DNA from 4 places in the Peribacillus sp. Hz7 genome. Region 1 is predicted to be linked to each of the others. Evidence: riboswitches for the same ligand, from Rfam matches in the RefSeq annotation. Region 1 holds a riboswitch; each other region holds the start of a gene.
What was found. Region 1 has a riboswitch for S-adenosylmethionine ahead of ACE199_RS22905 (peptide-methionine (S)-S-oxide reductase). Riboswitches for the same ligand answer to the same signal wherever they lie in the genome.

Region 1 (3,961 bases):
ACGGTGGTGAAGAACCGCACCATAAGTCCGTCTGTTATTCCGTTCAAAGCATATCTGGTTTCTTCGTACGGGTTGGTTTTACTCCCCGTGTCAGTCATCATAAGAAGAGAACCTGTCAATTCGCCTTGGAGTAGGGCTTCATCGATTTTGACGAAGAGCTGGAACGATTCGTTCTCCGCGGAGTAAAGATATCCGTACACACTATCAAGATCGGAGAAAAACTTTCTTAAACGGTTCTTTTCTTTTTCTTCCGAATGATAGATGGCCATTTGCAACTCTTGTTGTAGCGCTTTTACATATTTATCGAGTTCTTCTTGGTCAACAGCCTTGTATAATTTGTTATCCTTGTTTTCTTGCTTTTGTACTACAAGATTTCCCTTAGAAAACCAAGCGTCAAACGTTATGATTTTCTCACCATTATTCACCTTAAATTCATATCCTTTTTCAGTTGTTTCTCCAGTCAGGGGGGATTTTTTTTCTTCCATAAACGGTACTTTACCGACTTCTTCTATGATTTTCTGTTGATGAAGTGTACCTTTCACTTTCCCTTTTTCACTAGTTAGTTCAAACCAATAAAGTATGCCGTTATCACTGTATACAAATGCGTCAGATTGGTTCAGTGGGTCCTTTCGGTCTTTCACTTCGGATGTTGCCCACCAAAATGCTACACCAATCAACAACCCAATTACCACCGCTACTCCCCAATATTTTAATTTCCTCATTTGATTTCCCTCCGGATCAACAAAAGTTTGAAGATGAGAGCCGCCTATCTTTTCATTTAAATAAAAAGTAATCTAAATACATATTCCTGTATAGCTGTATTTATGTATTAGAATGAATTCTAAAAAAATATTTCGTTACTTTCAATGAGAATTTTTATGATAGTACTTGAATTTTAGATAACTGAATGATACTATCAATAACAATCAACTAGTTAAATAAAAATAAATAGCGATAACTTCTTATCCAGAGTGGTAGAGGGACAGGCCCTGTGAAACCCGGCAACCATCAAGTCAAAATATTGTCTTGAACGGTGCTAATTCCTGCAAAGGTGTTAACCTTTGAAAGATGAGAGGAATGTATGTAATAATACGAACCTCTCTTTATTTAAAGAGAGGTTTTTTGGATGGAAAGAGGCTTATCGCTCAAAGGAGCGAATTTAAATGGAAAAAGCAGTGTTTGGTGCAAGCGAATTTTTTAGTCAAAAAGCTTTTATTACAGGTTTTCATGGTATTGAAAATGCTCGAATAGGACATCTAAGAGGGGCAAATCTAGACATAGTAGAAATATGGTTTAATCCTTGGAAAGTATCTTATAATGACTTATTAGAATTGTTTTTTGACTTACATGACCCAACATCTAGAGAAGGTCAGTCATTTAAAAACCAATCATTGATTTTCTTCTCTGATAAAAACCAATTAACATTAGCTAAACAAAAGAAAAGCGAGCTAAAACATATTTTTAAAGATGAAGTTATTACAAAAATTACCCCGGCGTGTGAATATATTAATGACCTGAAAGAGATCGAATTAATGTCTTATTGAACTACCCATCACTTAATTTTCTAATGAAACTTTGAAGTGGGAGTCTTTTCGCCTAAAATGATAAGAAACATTGGCGTAATTCAACAATTTGTCCCACCTTTCTTATGCTAGACGGCTTTGGATCTCTAGCATATCAAAAATGCACCACTTCCGAATGAAATGCACCACAATGGTACACATATTGAACGAAAATGGTGCATTTTTTTGTGACTTCGTCCAAAGTGTGTAGTATTTATTTCTATGAAATGGGGTTAATCCCTTGATATATCAGCATTTATGGGTAAATCCTTGTTACATATTCATATAGAAAAAGTGGTGCATTTCCCTCAACATGGTGCATTCTTAGGTCCAACCTGTGTAGTAAAAAATTTTAAAGTTTTTTCAAACCCTTGGGGCTCTGAGCTTCAGAGGGTTTTTTTGTGCATTTCCTCTTAGAGTGAGGGCTTTATCAAAAGAAATTATTTTTACTTTGCCTCTGATTAAACGAATACTAGTACTGAACCTTATTGCGACTTTTTCATCTTTTATCTTTTTGTGCGTTGTTTTTGTTTAGCCCAGTGCTCTAACTTTGAAATATTCCTCTTGTTGAAGCGTTTGTTTTGCCTATTCAAATAACGAAGAAGGGTACTATGGGAAAGCCCCATTTCTGCAGCAGCTTTACGAATACTTAATTTTTCCTGTTCAATTAAATCGGCTATATACTCTGGTGAAATTTCAATAAGCGTATTTTCTTCTAGGTCCATTGCTATTTGTTCAGAAGTTCCAGGTAGCTGTTCGATAATAGGGGGAGTCACTACAGTAGCAGCCAGCTCATTTACAGCTGGCGAAGCTAAAGTCTCGATATTAATTTTCTTTAGATTCTCTGCAATAATCTCATCCGGTGGTACGATTACCACAGTTAGTGGCCCCCAATATTTTTGTATCCAGAAGCGCTTCCCGATACGTTCTTCATCAATTGGTTCTGTGTAATACCAGTTTTTGATGACATAATCGCGCTGAAGATCATCTAGTACAGATTCAAGACGATCACGTATTTGTACACCATTATAGCTTTTAGGGAAAGCAACAACATCTAATAGTGTCTTAATCTTAAATGGTTGATGTAAATTGCGTTTTAACGTCCGTATTTTCCATTGATAATTTAAATAGCGTGTTAAACGTTTGTGTTCACGTTGTGTATAGTGGCTATATTGAAAGACTTTTAAATCAAGGGCCCCAAAAGATTGCTGCTCACTGTTTAAATAATATGAAAGAATAGGTGCAGGGCGAATTTGTAAAGAGTAAATACCTTTTGCCTTTCCCGTCTTTTTATCGTAAGCCATATCTAAGCTTCCGATGTCAAACATGCGATTAAATGTTGTGAAATCATATTGCTGTTCGTCTGAAATCTTTTCCCTGTCGATCACGGTTATATTGTCACCACGCATAGATACCCAAATACTTGAAAGGGCGGCAACACGTTTCATAATGCTAAAGCGCTCTTTTTCACGAATATAGAAATCTTCCTTCATTGCATCAGCAAATCGAAGTTTCAAGGCTTCATCACTGTGGAATTTGATGTAGCCATCAGCATCTTTAGGCTGTACGATCCACAAATAAGAAATCAGGTCAAATAAGTCGGCCGTCCATTCATCTAGTGAGCTAAGTGTAGATTCCACGAGTGATAACCACATTTGCTGCTTTTCAGAATTGAAAATCTCCATAGCAATTGGCCGTAATTCAGCTTTTCCTCGTACAATCCCCTTACTATCCTGAATTTCAGCTCCGTATAAGCCATCTCCATTTTCAACAAATTGCTTTTTCTTCGTGACTAAATCACGCATCAGCTGATAATCAGAGTGCATGGTACCGTACATGTAATCATTATCCAGTACTTGCTCTACCGTTTCGCCATGGTGTGGTTCATTTTCTTTAAAAGACATTTCATTTTGTAAATATGGCTCAACCTCAGCCAGGATAGAATCCGTATAGTTATGGATGGCATTACGAATCATCAATTTTGTTAATGGTTGATTGGGGTATAAAGAGTCCTTAAAGAAATTACAAAGCACCTGAAAGCTTTGGGAAGGCACATGTGCAGCATTTACGTTGATCAAAGAAGCATCTTGTACCCAACCTTCTAAAGGCTCGATATAGCGTGAATCTGTTTGAAATAAAGGGAGTGCTTCTTCTAATATGACCAACGGCAGCCATTCATTTTTAATAATCATGCGTTCTGGTAAATCTTTATAGGACATTCTGGTTCACCTCATATCGTTCTATTAGTACCCCTAGTATAACAAAAATGAACTAATAGCGAATGGGTTATGAACCATTTTCATAGTTAAAACTATAAAATGAACCACTATTGGCGCAAAAATAGAGAGAGTGGTTTATATGTTTCGGAAACTAGGTGTATTAAAAATGAACCATGTGAT
Region 2 (3,961 bases), on a different contig from region 1:
GAAGTGTACCAAGTCTAGCTGCTAGCTCGGGATCTTTCACAACAGCAAGTCCTGCTACAACATCGCTATGTCCAGATAGGAACTTCGTTGCACTATGAAGTACAATGTCGGCCCCTAGTTGAAGTGGTTTTTGTAAAGCTGGAGTTAGGAATGTATTGTCTACATACGTTAAGGCTCCAATTTCTTTAGCGAAATCACAAATTTGTTTAATATCGGTTACTTTAAGAGTTGGGTTTGATGGTGTTTCCATATAAATAGCTTTCGTATTCGGTCGAACCGCTGCTTTCACGCTTTCAAAATCTGTCATGTCGACAAATGTATGGTCAATGTTAAAGCGGTTTAATACAGTTGTGACCATTCGGAATGTTCCACCGTATACATCTTCTGTAACGACGATATGGTCACCTGCTGATAATAATAGGAAGGATGTTGAGATGGCCGCCATTCCTGATGCGAAAGCGAAACCATGTGTTCCCTCTTCTAGTTCAGCAATAATCGTTTCTAATGCTTCACGAGTTGGATTTAGACTGCGGCTATAATCGTATTTACCAAATTGATCAACATCAAATTGATGGAACGTAGATGCGTGCTGAATCGGAACGCTAACGGCACCAGTTGATGGGTCTACTTTATGTTCATTATGAAGCAAACGTGTTTCAAAGCTAAATTGTTCCCCGTTTTTCATTATAATACCTCCTGTTTTACACGAGCAAAAGCTTGTTCTAGGTCTTGAGTTAAATCGTTATAATCTTCAATGCCAACAGAGAAACGCAGCAGTCGATTACATACGCCAGTTGCAAGTCGCGTTTCTAACGGAATATCAGCATGTGTTTGCGTTGCAGGGTACGTAATGAAGCTTTCGACTCCGCCAAGGCTTTCAGCGAAACAAATTAATTGTAAAGATTGTAAGAATGGATTAACGGCTTTTTCATCGATAATGCGGAAGGAAAGCATGCCGCCTTTTCCTGGATAAAGTACATCTGTAACGCATTCATGATTTGTTAAATATTCAGCAAGTGCTTTAGCATTTTGTTCATGTTGTTTCATGCGCAGAGCTAAAGTCTTCATTCCGCGCATAAGAAGCCAAGAGTCGAATGGGCTCAATACAGCGCCATATCCATTATGGTGGAACGCTAACGCGTCACATAATTCTGTTCCTTTTGCGACAATCAATCCAGCTAGTACATCATTATGCCCGCCCAAATATTTCGTTGCACTGTGAATGACAATATCAGCACCTTCTAAAATTGGCTGTTGAAGGAGTGGGGTATAGAATGTGTTATCCACAATTAATATTAAGTTATATTTCTTAGCAATGTCGGCAACAGCTCGAATATCTGTTTCCTGCATAAGGGGATTTGTTGGGGTTTCTAGAAAGATGGCTTTTGTTTGCGGAGTAATTGCATCTTCAATTTCACTCAAACAACAAGTATCTACATATTTACAGCCTAAGCCCCATTTTTTAAACCCTTGTTCTAAAAGGCGGTACGTTCCACCGTATAAATCGCCGCTAACAATCCATTCATCGCCTGATTCAAATAAAGCTAAGATTGTCGCAATGGCTGCCATGCCTGAACTGCAAGCAAAGCCTCGATCGCCGGATTCAAGATCAGCGATTGCTTGTTCAAGAATTTGGCGAGTGGGATTTCCAGTACGAGTATAGTCAAATCCAGTCGATTGCCCAATTCCTTCATGTCGATAAGCAGTTGAGAAATAGACAGGAGGGTTGACTGTTCCTGTAGTTGTTTCGCTTCTATTTCCAATTTGAGCAAGATATGTTTCCTTTTTATACATCACCATCACGGCTCCTTTAAAGATACGAAATAAAAAAAAGTCTTCTTTAAGAAGAAGACTTTAATTTGAGTAAGTTGAGTCATTCTTCTTATCTGCCAAGTTACAGGAACTTGAGGAATTAGCACCTTTTCATTGATCATGGGTCAATGAAGGTTGCTGAGGTGTCAACGGGCCATTCCCTCGACCTCTCTGGATAAGAGTTGAAATAATTTGTTTTTTTTGAATTTACTATACATTTTTCTTAATGTCAATACCAATGGAAGATTTGTTCGATGATATCGTTAATCTTTATATTGTCTATTTTGTTTACAGACATACATAAACTAATGAATTTTTTCGTATAACGTACGAAAATAAGCTATTTTTTTGCTATATACATGGAAAACTTGTACAATGTAAATGAGAATCAATATCAATGAATGGCATGTGGTCTATTAAGAGAAACTAATTAACGGACTATATGATTTTATATGTAAATGGGAGGCAAGGAATAATGGAATTTAGAATTGAAAGTGACACGATGGGTGAGGTAAAGGTCCCTGCAGATAAATATTGGGGAGCTCAAACAGAGAGAAGTCGCAATAATTTTAAAATTGGTAAGGAAAAGATGCCAATTGAATTAATTCGGGCATTCGCTTATGTAAAACAAGCAGCAGCTAAAGTAAATCATAAGCTTGGAGATTTATCAGAAGCGAAGAAAAATGCTATTATAACGATTTGTAGAGAAATTTTGGATGGAACGCTTGATGAGCACTTTCCGCTTGTTGTTTGGCAAACGGGTAGTGGGACGCAAAGTAATATGAATGTCAATGAGGTTATTGCTAATAAAGGTAATAAGTGGTTGGAGGAGATTGGAGAATCGGAAAGACTTCATCCAAATGATGATGTAAATAAGGCACAAAGTTCGAACGATACGTTTCCAACGGCGATGCATATTGCTGCCTATATGGAAGTAGTCAATCAACTAATTCCAGCTATTAAAGTACTGCGTGATACGTTTAAAGAGAAGGAAAAAGAATTTTGGGATGTAGTGAAGATTGGTCGAACACATCTTCAAGATGCGACACCTCTTACATTAGGTCAAGAAATATCTGGATGGAGAGCGATGTTAGATAAGAGTTTAGCTATGGTAGAAGAGAGCAGTCAAAAATTATTGAACTTAGCTCTTGGTGGGACAGCGGTAGGAACAGGGATTAATACAGACCCTGAATTTCCAGAGGAATCAGCGAAACAAATTGCTGAGGATACGGGACATCCGTTCCAAACATCTGATAATAAATTTCATGCGCTGACAAGTCATGATGAAATGGTCTACGTCCACGGTGCGTTAAAAGCACTAGCTGCTGACTTAATGAAAATTGCTAATGATATTAGATGGTTAGCAAGTGGTCCAAGAAGCGGTATTGGCGAAATTGCGATTCCAGAAAATGAACCAGGAAGTTCTATTATGCCAGGTAAGGTAAATCCGACTCAAAGTGAAGCCTTAACGATGATTGCGACTCAAATCGTTGGAAATGATGCGACCATTGGATTTGCAGCCAGCCAAGGTAATTTCGAGCTAAATGTCTTTAAACCGGTTATTATTTATAATTTTTTACAATCGGTTAAATTATTAACAGAGGGAATTCTTTCTTTCAATAACAACTGTGCGGTTGGAATTACAGCGAATGAAGAAGCTATTAAACAAAATGTAGAACGATCTCTTATGCTTGTTACGGCGCTTAATCCATACATTGGTTATGAAAGAGCGGCGAAAATTGCGAAACACGCATTTAAGGAGAATTCTACTTTGAAAGAAGCAGCCCTTCAACTTGGTTATTTAACAGAAGAAGAGTTCGATAAATGGGTCGTCCCAGCTAATATGGTGAATAAATAAGAAAGTTTAATGTACCCTTTCGCATGATTGTGAAAGGGTACATTTGTCATGGTCTCAGAAATATGCACATGTACACTTAATATGCGAAGAAAATAAAGTAGAAATTAATGAATGATCGTAATGGAGATAACATCTATGAGGAATCAATCTATTTTTGAAGAAAAGTGATGGATTTCCCCATTCAGTACTGAATGGGCAAGTTCCATACTTCATAATTCATGGGATAATCTAAGCTTAAGACAAACAGGTGGTAATGCTTGTTGAAAGGACATCCAATGAAGGGATGCCTTT
Region 3 (3,961 bases), on a different contig from region 1:
AAATGGACACCGCTATGATTACCGTCTGCTTGTTCATTACGAACAAGGCCGTTTCAAGCTAAGCGGGAAAGGTGTCAGGATGTCACAAACACAAGAAATCACAACTCATGTGCCAACGGGAGGGAAAATCATTCCTTACGATGAAGTGACAACACCAGCTTTAGATCAACAATTAACAGAAATTGCTCAAACTTGCGGTGCCGTTCTATCTAATCAATTAGGCTTTATCGGTGAATTTTCAATTGATCTTGGTGAAAATGAAGCAGGAGAGCTCTTTATTTATGAAGTTAATTCAAAACCGATGCAATTCGATGAAACCGATATTGAAACAACTCGACTGCATCAATTAAAAAATTTATTTATTGAATTAAAATACCCAAATGATGATAAAAAATAACCTCTTCTATTCTTTTTTCCAGTATAATGAAACAAATGGAAATAGCTATAGAGGAGGTTTTTTCATGATTACTCATTTTCAATGGAAACCGTTGTTCAAAGACAATACTTTACCTGGCTGGAAAATTTCTTTTTATGTAAACAAACAACATTATCAAGCCATTTACCATAAAGATGGACAAATTGAATGGAAGAACATACAGCCTTCGGATAATTTAGAAGCTGAATTAAAACAAGCTATACATGAGCTCATGCTATTTCATGTATATGAGTGATACAACTGGTCCTCTGCGTTATAAATATACGCTGAATAAAAAAGACCCTTCCTTGCTCAAACTATAATGACAACTTCCGTCAGTATTTCATTGCCCTGATGGCTAGTTGAATTAAAGATAGCACTGTATGTTGCAAAATACAGAAGCTAAGGAGGGAATTATTTTGGACGACAAAGAAAAATATACGTTTTTGAAAGATTCAGAATACGATAAAAAGGACTCTGTTTATTTAGACGTTGACCGTATTATCAATGAAGGAATGGCTGGAGGAAATGTCTATACATCAGGTAATAACCAAAACATCGAAGAAGCTCATGAATTCTATGATGAAGCGCCTCCTAATGTAAATAGTTTAGATTAATTAAATGTGAGCTGGCCCTATAAGGTCAGCTCACATTTATTTACTACCTATTCATCTTACACTAGTGAATTGCGCCTTTCTAAGAATGGACGTAATAATATGTTTCGAATCCCATTCATAGTCCGAGTACTCTATAATCGGATACTGCTTCGGGAAAACCTTCTGTTGAATCTCCTCAACGGTTAACCCTTGTTGATGCAGTCGAATAATTTCTCCCTGTAAATTTTCTAAATAGTCAAGCTTAACTTGAAATAGTTCCCTTCCATTTGGAAGATAGCCTGCATGACAACAGAAAACTTCTTGAAAATCATATCGCAATACCTTCTTAATAGAATGTATAATTGTCGGAATAGACTCCTCCTGCAAAATCACTTTTGTTTTTGGCGTAACAAATAAGTCTCCTGAGAAAAGTACACCGTTGCTTTGATTCAAATAAGACATATGATCCCTTGCATGTCCCGGTGTAAAAATAGCCTTCCATGTATGATGATGAGATTGTATCGTTTCTCCAATTGGGCGTGCTTGAAACCCTTCTCGCACTCCCCAAATCCGTTTACGATAATCCGGATATTCTCCCTGTTTTGAACAAACATCAAGCGACATCGAATGAATAAATAATGGTACTTGTTTATGTTTTTGAATCCAAGCGCAACCACCTGTATGATCTTCGTGATAATGCGTAAGCACTACTTGATCAAAATCGACCGACTGAAAAAAAGGAATCAAGTCAGACAGTAAAGACTCTGACCCTGTATCAATCATTAGACCATCTGTTACAAAGACATTTACACCCATCTTAGATTGCGCAGATTCTACTTTTCCATGTACCCATTCTACATCTCCTACCCGTTTCCTTTCTATATCCTTATCCCCCATTCGTTTTTATTGATGTCTATCAGATGAAGCCTTATTACTATTAACTGTATATAAGACACATAACACTTACAAGGAATATATGGAAAATATTAAGAATGGAAAGGCACACTTCCATAACTAATAATAAATTCATCAAAATCACAGATCTATTTCTTATCTAAAAATAACAAATACACCTAAGCTTCAACTAACAATTTTCAGATAGAAAGAGTAAGTTAAATCCTATAATGTAATAATATACAAGGATTTTTGAATATTATTACATTATTCACTGAAAAAATATATTGACTTTTCAAACTATAACAAATAATATTCTAATATAAATATTCTAAAATATCTCAAAATAATAAATACTTATCAAGAGTGACCGAGGGATCAGGCCCAATGACGTCCGGCAACCTCCTATTTAGGAACGGTGCTACTTCCTGCAGAGATACAATTCTGGAAGATAAGTCGTGATATAGATTATGTCGCCTCTTTCACTCAGAAAGAGGCTTTTTTAGGGGGGAACGTCCATGATTGAAATTCGATCGTTACGAAAGGAATACATCACGAAGAAAAGTCGAGTTGTCGGAGTTGATGATGTATCCTTGACGATTCAAAAAGGAGAAATTTTTGGAATTGTTGGATATAGCGGTGCTGGTAAAAGCTCCTTAATTCGTTCGATTAATTTATTAGAACGTCCGACAAAAGGCCAAGTAATTATTGATGGTGTTGATTTAACGAAATTATCGGGTCAAGCATTACGAAAACAACGACTGAAAATCGGAATGATTTTTCAGCACTTTTCACTCATCAGTTCGAAAACAGTGTTTGATAATGTTGCTTTCGCCTTAAAAGCTGCACATCAATCGCCTGAAGCCATTCGCAAACGTGTGCTTGAATTACTCGAAATCGTTGGTCTTAGTGATAAAAAAGATGTATACCCTGCTCAATTAAGCGGTGGACAAAAACAACGTGTTGGAATTGCCCGTGCATTAGCAAACAATCCTACCGTTCTTTTATGTGATGAGGCAACATCTGCCCTTGACCCAACAACAACAAAAGCCATTTTACAATTACTGAAAAAAATTAATAAAGAGTTCGGAATTACAATCGTCTTAATTACCCATGAAATGGAGGTTGTAAAAGAACTTTGTCATCGGGTAGCCGTTATGCAAGATGGGCGCATAATTGAAGAAGGCGATGTATACGGTGTGTTCGCTCAACCTAAACAAGCATTAACGAAACAATTTATCGAAAGCGTCTTAGATTTTGAACTTCCTTCTCATTTAATTACGGAAAGTAAAGGAAGCATTATCAAAATTAAATTTGAAGGACAGCTCGCTAGTGAGGCCATTCTTTCAGACTTATTACAAGAACATCCTGTAAAAGCCAATATTTTGCACGGAAAAATCGAATATATCCAAAACATTCCTTTAGGCATACTTATTGTTGAATTAACCGGGAACACTAATGACATTCAAGCGGCTTTAGACTATATCAACAAACGAACTAGCTATGTGGAGGTGATACATCATGCTTGAATCGATTACAGCTATACTTCCCGATCTTAATAAAGCATTCCTAGAAACGGTGTATATGGTTGGCATCTCGCTTATCATCGCCCTGTTTCTCGGTTTACCGCTTGGAGTTTTACTCTTTATAACAGCAAAAAATTTATTTTTTGAAAATGCGTTTATCAATAGTCTGCTTGGATTCATCGTAAACCTTGTACGATCTATTCCATATATCATTCTATTAGTAGCATTGCTTCCTTTCACTAACTTAATAACAGGAACAACGATTGGACCAATCGCTGCCTCTGTTTCATTATCCGTAGCAGCGATTCCGTTTTTCGCTCGAATCGTTGAAACCTCTTTACGTGAAATTGATAAAGGCATTATTGAGGCGGCGATTGCCGTTGGCGCTTCACCATGGATGATCATTAAAGATGTCCTGCTCGCTGAAGCAAAACCAGGCATCATTCAAGGTCTGACCTTAACAACGATTTCACTCATTGGGTTCTCAGCTATGGCAGGGACGATTGGCGGCGGAGGAATCGGCGATTTAG
Region 4 (3,961 bases), on a different contig from region 1:
ACTTCACACGCTTTTACAGCGATTTCTGCTGATTCTTTATTTAACTGGTAAGCAAGTGTACCTAGATTGTATTCATCTAAAACAATACTCGTACCCCCGAATGTATTCGTTTCAACAATATCGGCACCTGCAGCAAAATATGCTTCATGGATTTTTTGAATAACATCTGGACGAGTCAGCGTTAAATATTCATTACAGCCTTCATATTGTTCTCCACCAAAATCTTCAGCTGTTAAATTTTCGGCTTGTAGCATCGTACCCATTGCGCCATCCAGTAATAGAATTTTTGATTGTAGTTGTTCGTTAATTGACTTTTTACTCATATGCTGCCACCTCAGATGTTTTTGTTTGATCAAGCGTTCTAATATAGCGCGTTAACTCCGCCGTCATTTCATAACGAAGGAATGGAGTAATTAAATAAATACCTTTAAATTTATCCATTGCCGCATCCACAAGTTCTCGTGCGATTGCCACACCTTCTTTTTGCGCCTGAATTGGGTCATTACCTGCTGCTGCCATTGCCCGGCGAACATGATCTGGCAAATTAATTCCAGGTACTTCATTATGAATAAATTCGGCATTACGAGTACTAGTTAACGGCATGATGCCGACAAAAATAGGTGTCTCTAAATGCTTCGTTGCTTCGTATACTTCTTCAATCTGTGAAGTGGAATAAATCGGCTGTGTTAAAAATGAATGAGCGCCGCACTCAATTTTCTTTTCCATTCGTTGAACCGCTCTATCTAAATATTTCACATTTGGATTAAAAGCCGCAGCAATTTTAAAATTCGTCTTTTGGCCAAGACTTTGTCCAGAATACGAAAGTCCTTCATTAAATTGCTTAACCAAACTAATTAAATCAAAAGAAGATAAATCATACACAGATGTTGCACCTGGGAAATCACCAATTTTCGAAGGATCTCCTGTAATAACTAATACTTCATTTAATCCTAGAGTTTGTAGGCCCATTAAATGCGATTGTAATCCAATTAAGTTTCGATCACGACATGTAATATGCACAAGCGGATTTAAATCAAGCTGTGATTTAATTAACATACCCAGCGCTGCATTAGAAATCCTAGGAGAAGCGAGCGAATTATCCGCTAACGTAATCGTATCAACTCCAGCTTCTTTCAAAGCTTTAGACCCTTTCATAAACTCTTCGATCCCCAGTTTCTTAGGTGGATCTAGCTCTACTAAAATCGTTCTTTCTGTTTTCGCTTTTTCATATAAAGCAGGGGTGCGATCCTGTTCCCGAACTTCAATTGTTTCCACTTTCGCTGCGTGCATTTTTTTCTCAACGATTGGAGCTAAATCAGAAACAGCTGCTTTCATTGCTGTAATATGCTGTGGTGTCGTACCACAGCATCCGCCAATAATGGATGCTCCTTGATCACGTAATTGAAGCGCGCTTGAGCCAAAGTATTCCGGTGCTGCATCATACACTAATCGGCCATCCACATAATCTGGTAAACTCGCATTAGGGTACGCAGCAAGCGCGGCATGACTTGGAAGTTGAACAGATTCTAACGCACGAATCATATGATGCGGACCTAAACGGCAATTAAGTCCGACTACGTCTGAACCTAATTGTTCTAACCGCTTAAATGCTTCATTTAACTGAACACCGTTTTGTAAATTCCCAAGTTCATGCAACGTAACATTCGTAATAATTGGAATGTTCGTTTCCTGTCTTGCAATTTGCAACACTGTTTCCAATTCTTCCAAATCATAATATGTTTCGAATAATAATCCATCAGGACTTTCAAGCAGTAAACTATATAGCTGTTCACGGAAACTACGTTTAATTTCTTCTAAACTTAAATCAGATTTTCGAATACTTCTAGAAGCACCAATCGTTCCAAACACAAACGCATTCCCTTGCGCAACCTTTTTAGCAATGGCAATTCCTTGGCGATTAATCTGACTCACTTGATCTTCTAATCCATAGCGCTTTAATTTATGAAAATTTGCTCCATACGTATTCGATTGTAAAATATCAGCACCTGCATCCAAATAAGTACGATGAATCGCTTCAATTTGATCAGGCTCTGTACAGTTTAATTCTTCATAACAATGGTCGATGCCACGGGAATACAATAGTGTCCCCATTGCTCCTTCCCCAATTAAAATTCTTTGCTTTAGCTCTTTACGAAACTCCATATGTGCACCCTTTCCCAAAAACAATTCAGTTTCCGCTTTATTTCAATGGTGTAAGAAAAAGAAAAAACCTTCCATCTATAAAAAGAAGAAGGTCTTCATAAGAAACATTCTCCTCATCTATCAAGCGCCCGCTTGCTGGATTTAGCACCTTAGCTCAAACAGCTGGTTGCTGAGGATTCATCGGGCCAGTCCCTCCACCTCTCTCGATAAGATTGATTTATATAAACTTTTCTAAACATTTCAAATTAAATTACAATATAATTATTCTTAATTTACATGAAACAATGATGAAATTCAATACCTTCTAGCCAATTTTTGAATTTTTCAAACAAAATAACTAAGAATTAGAGACAAATCACGAACAATATTCGTTTTTTACCTTATTTTGTCATTCCCCTAACTATTTATTTAACATTCTAGGAATTGTGTATGAAATGGCAAGGCAGCCTAGACAAAATGTCTAGCGAAAACATTGCGTTTTAATAGGCTTCTTTGGCCTGTCTACTTTTTCAGCACTCGCTAGTTTTGAAACAAAGATTATCTCGCATCTAGTCATTTACATGGTTAGCTTGAGGGGGTACACTCTGGGGGTCAAATAGAAAATGATAAATCTCAACTCAATCAGCTTCATTTACAATATCAAGCAACACCGTATTGCTGTCTGTTTGGACTTTACCTCTATTCTTAAAGTTCACAAAATGAAACGGCATATAAAACATGTCTGTTAGTCGTTCAGGTGACAGGTACTGCGTTGGAACTAACATACGTAAATCATTTGCTTTAACAGGAGACGTTGTAGCGAGACAAAACGCCCAATCCTCTCCCTCTTCCGGGAAGAAATTGTGATATGGCAGTACATAGAAACCAGCTTTTTTGAGGGTTTTCTGTATACTCCAAAAGTACTCAGGCATCCAGGGAAAAGCGGAACAAGCTACAGTGATTGCACCCCCTGGTTCTAAACGGTCTTTCAAGATGCTATAAAACTCCCTGCTGAAGAGACGGGAAAGCTCAGGACATTTGTCAGTTGGCTCAGGAAGGTCGATAATAATAACATCCCACTTTTCCCCGTTTTTCTCGACAAACTTTCTGCCATCTTCAATTACGACTTGAACTTTAGGATGATTCAATGAACCTTGATTAAATTGGACCAAAGCCTCCAAATTTTTACCGAAATCTATCATCACTTCGTCGATGTCAAGGGTAGTAATTTTCTCCACTTCGGAATAACGAAGGGCCTCGTGGGTCGTTACTCCACCACCACCACCGATGATTAGAACATTCTTCCGCTTGCGTGCAGCAGCCATTGGAATGTGTACCATCACTTCTGCATAAATACTCTCATCATCTGTTGTGCCAAACATGACGTCACCATTGCTATAAATCAACATTTCACCATTATAATCGACAAGGGCAATCCGCTGGGTAGGAGTTCTAAGCGTTCGTAAAATTCGATATTCACCTTCAGGTTCTTCATCCTTGCAGATATAATCCCTAATAGAATCGCCATGCAATTCAAATGGTTGATTCATACACATCACTCCTTGTCTTTATTGTAAATATTATTCTGTGAATAAGATAAAAGTTCCTAAAACCCTCAACTGCCTTATCCTTTAGAGAAAATAAGGCTACTTAAACAAATCAAAATTGATGAAATCCTTATAAATAAATTTCAATTATATTATGTGACTTTATCCCACACTTAACGGGCAGTAAGACCCCCACCTCAAGATTCTGAATGAGCAAGGAAGCTAGGTGGGGGACAACTGCCCGTAAAGGTCCGATTGGTTCAACTAACCAT

Region 2: linked by a shared signal. The riboswitch ahead of ACE199_RS08715 (methionine biosynthesis PLP-dependent protein) and the one ahead of ACE199_RS22905 (peptide-methionine (S)-S-oxide reductase) in region 1 are both predicted to bind S-adenosylmethionine.
Region 3: linked by a shared signal. The riboswitch ahead of ACE199_RS08685 (methionine ABC transporter ATP-binding protein) and the one ahead of ACE199_RS22905 (peptide-methionine (S)-S-oxide reductase) in region 1 are both predicted to bind S-adenosylmethionine.
Region 4: linked by a shared signal. The riboswitch ahead of ACE199_RS10575 (bifunctional homocysteine S-methyltransferase/methylenetetrahydrofolate reductase) and the one ahead of ACE199_RS22905 (peptide-methionine (S)-S-oxide reductase) in region 1 are both predicted to bind S-adenosylmethionine.

Annotation. Positions count from the first base shown of each region.
Region 1 is NZ_JBHHJV010000041.1:4,762-8,722, reverse strand. Features, by position in the region: gene ACE199_RS22910 (hypothetical protein) at 1-722, opposite strand, end outside; SAM riboswitch class I at 960-1,075, shown strand; gene ACE199_RS22905 (peptide-methionine (S)-S-oxide reductase) at 1,164-1,544, shown strand; gene ACE199_RS22900 (helix-turn-helix domain-containing protein) at 2,069-3,781, opposite strand.
Region 2 is NZ_JBHHJV010000004.1:235,753-239,713, reverse strand. Features, by position in the region: gene metC (cystathionine beta-lyase) at 1-685, opposite strand, end outside; gene ACE199_RS08715 (methionine biosynthesis PLP-dependent protein) at 685-1,794, opposite strand; SAM riboswitch class I at 1,880-1,994, opposite strand; gene fumC (class II fumarate hydratase) at 2,288-3,670, shown strand.
Region 3 is NZ_JBHHJV010000004.1:228,574-232,534, forward strand. Features, by position in the region: gene ACE199_RS08665 (YheC/YheD family endospore coat-associated protein) at 1-397, shown strand, start outside; gene ACE199_RS08670 (YheE family protein) at 462-671, shown strand; gene ACE199_RS08675 (hypothetical protein) at 835-1,032, shown strand; gene ACE199_RS08680 (MBL fold metallo-hydrolase) at 1,084-1,908, opposite strand; SAM riboswitch class I at 2,260-2,363, shown strand; gene ACE199_RS08685 (methionine ABC transporter ATP-binding protein) at 2,424-3,434, shown strand; gene ACE199_RS08690 (methionine ABC transporter permease) at 3,427-3,961, shown strand, end outside.
Region 4 is NZ_JBHHJV010000006.1:59,530-63,490, reverse strand. Features, by position in the region: gene metH (methionine synthase) at 1-323, opposite strand, end outside; gene ACE199_RS10575 (bifunctional homocysteine S-methyltransferase/methylenetetrahydrofolate reductase) at 316-2,163, opposite strand; SAM riboswitch class I at 2,274-2,376, opposite strand; gene ACE199_RS10570 (spermine/spermidine synthase domain-containing protein) at 2,781-3,692, opposite strand.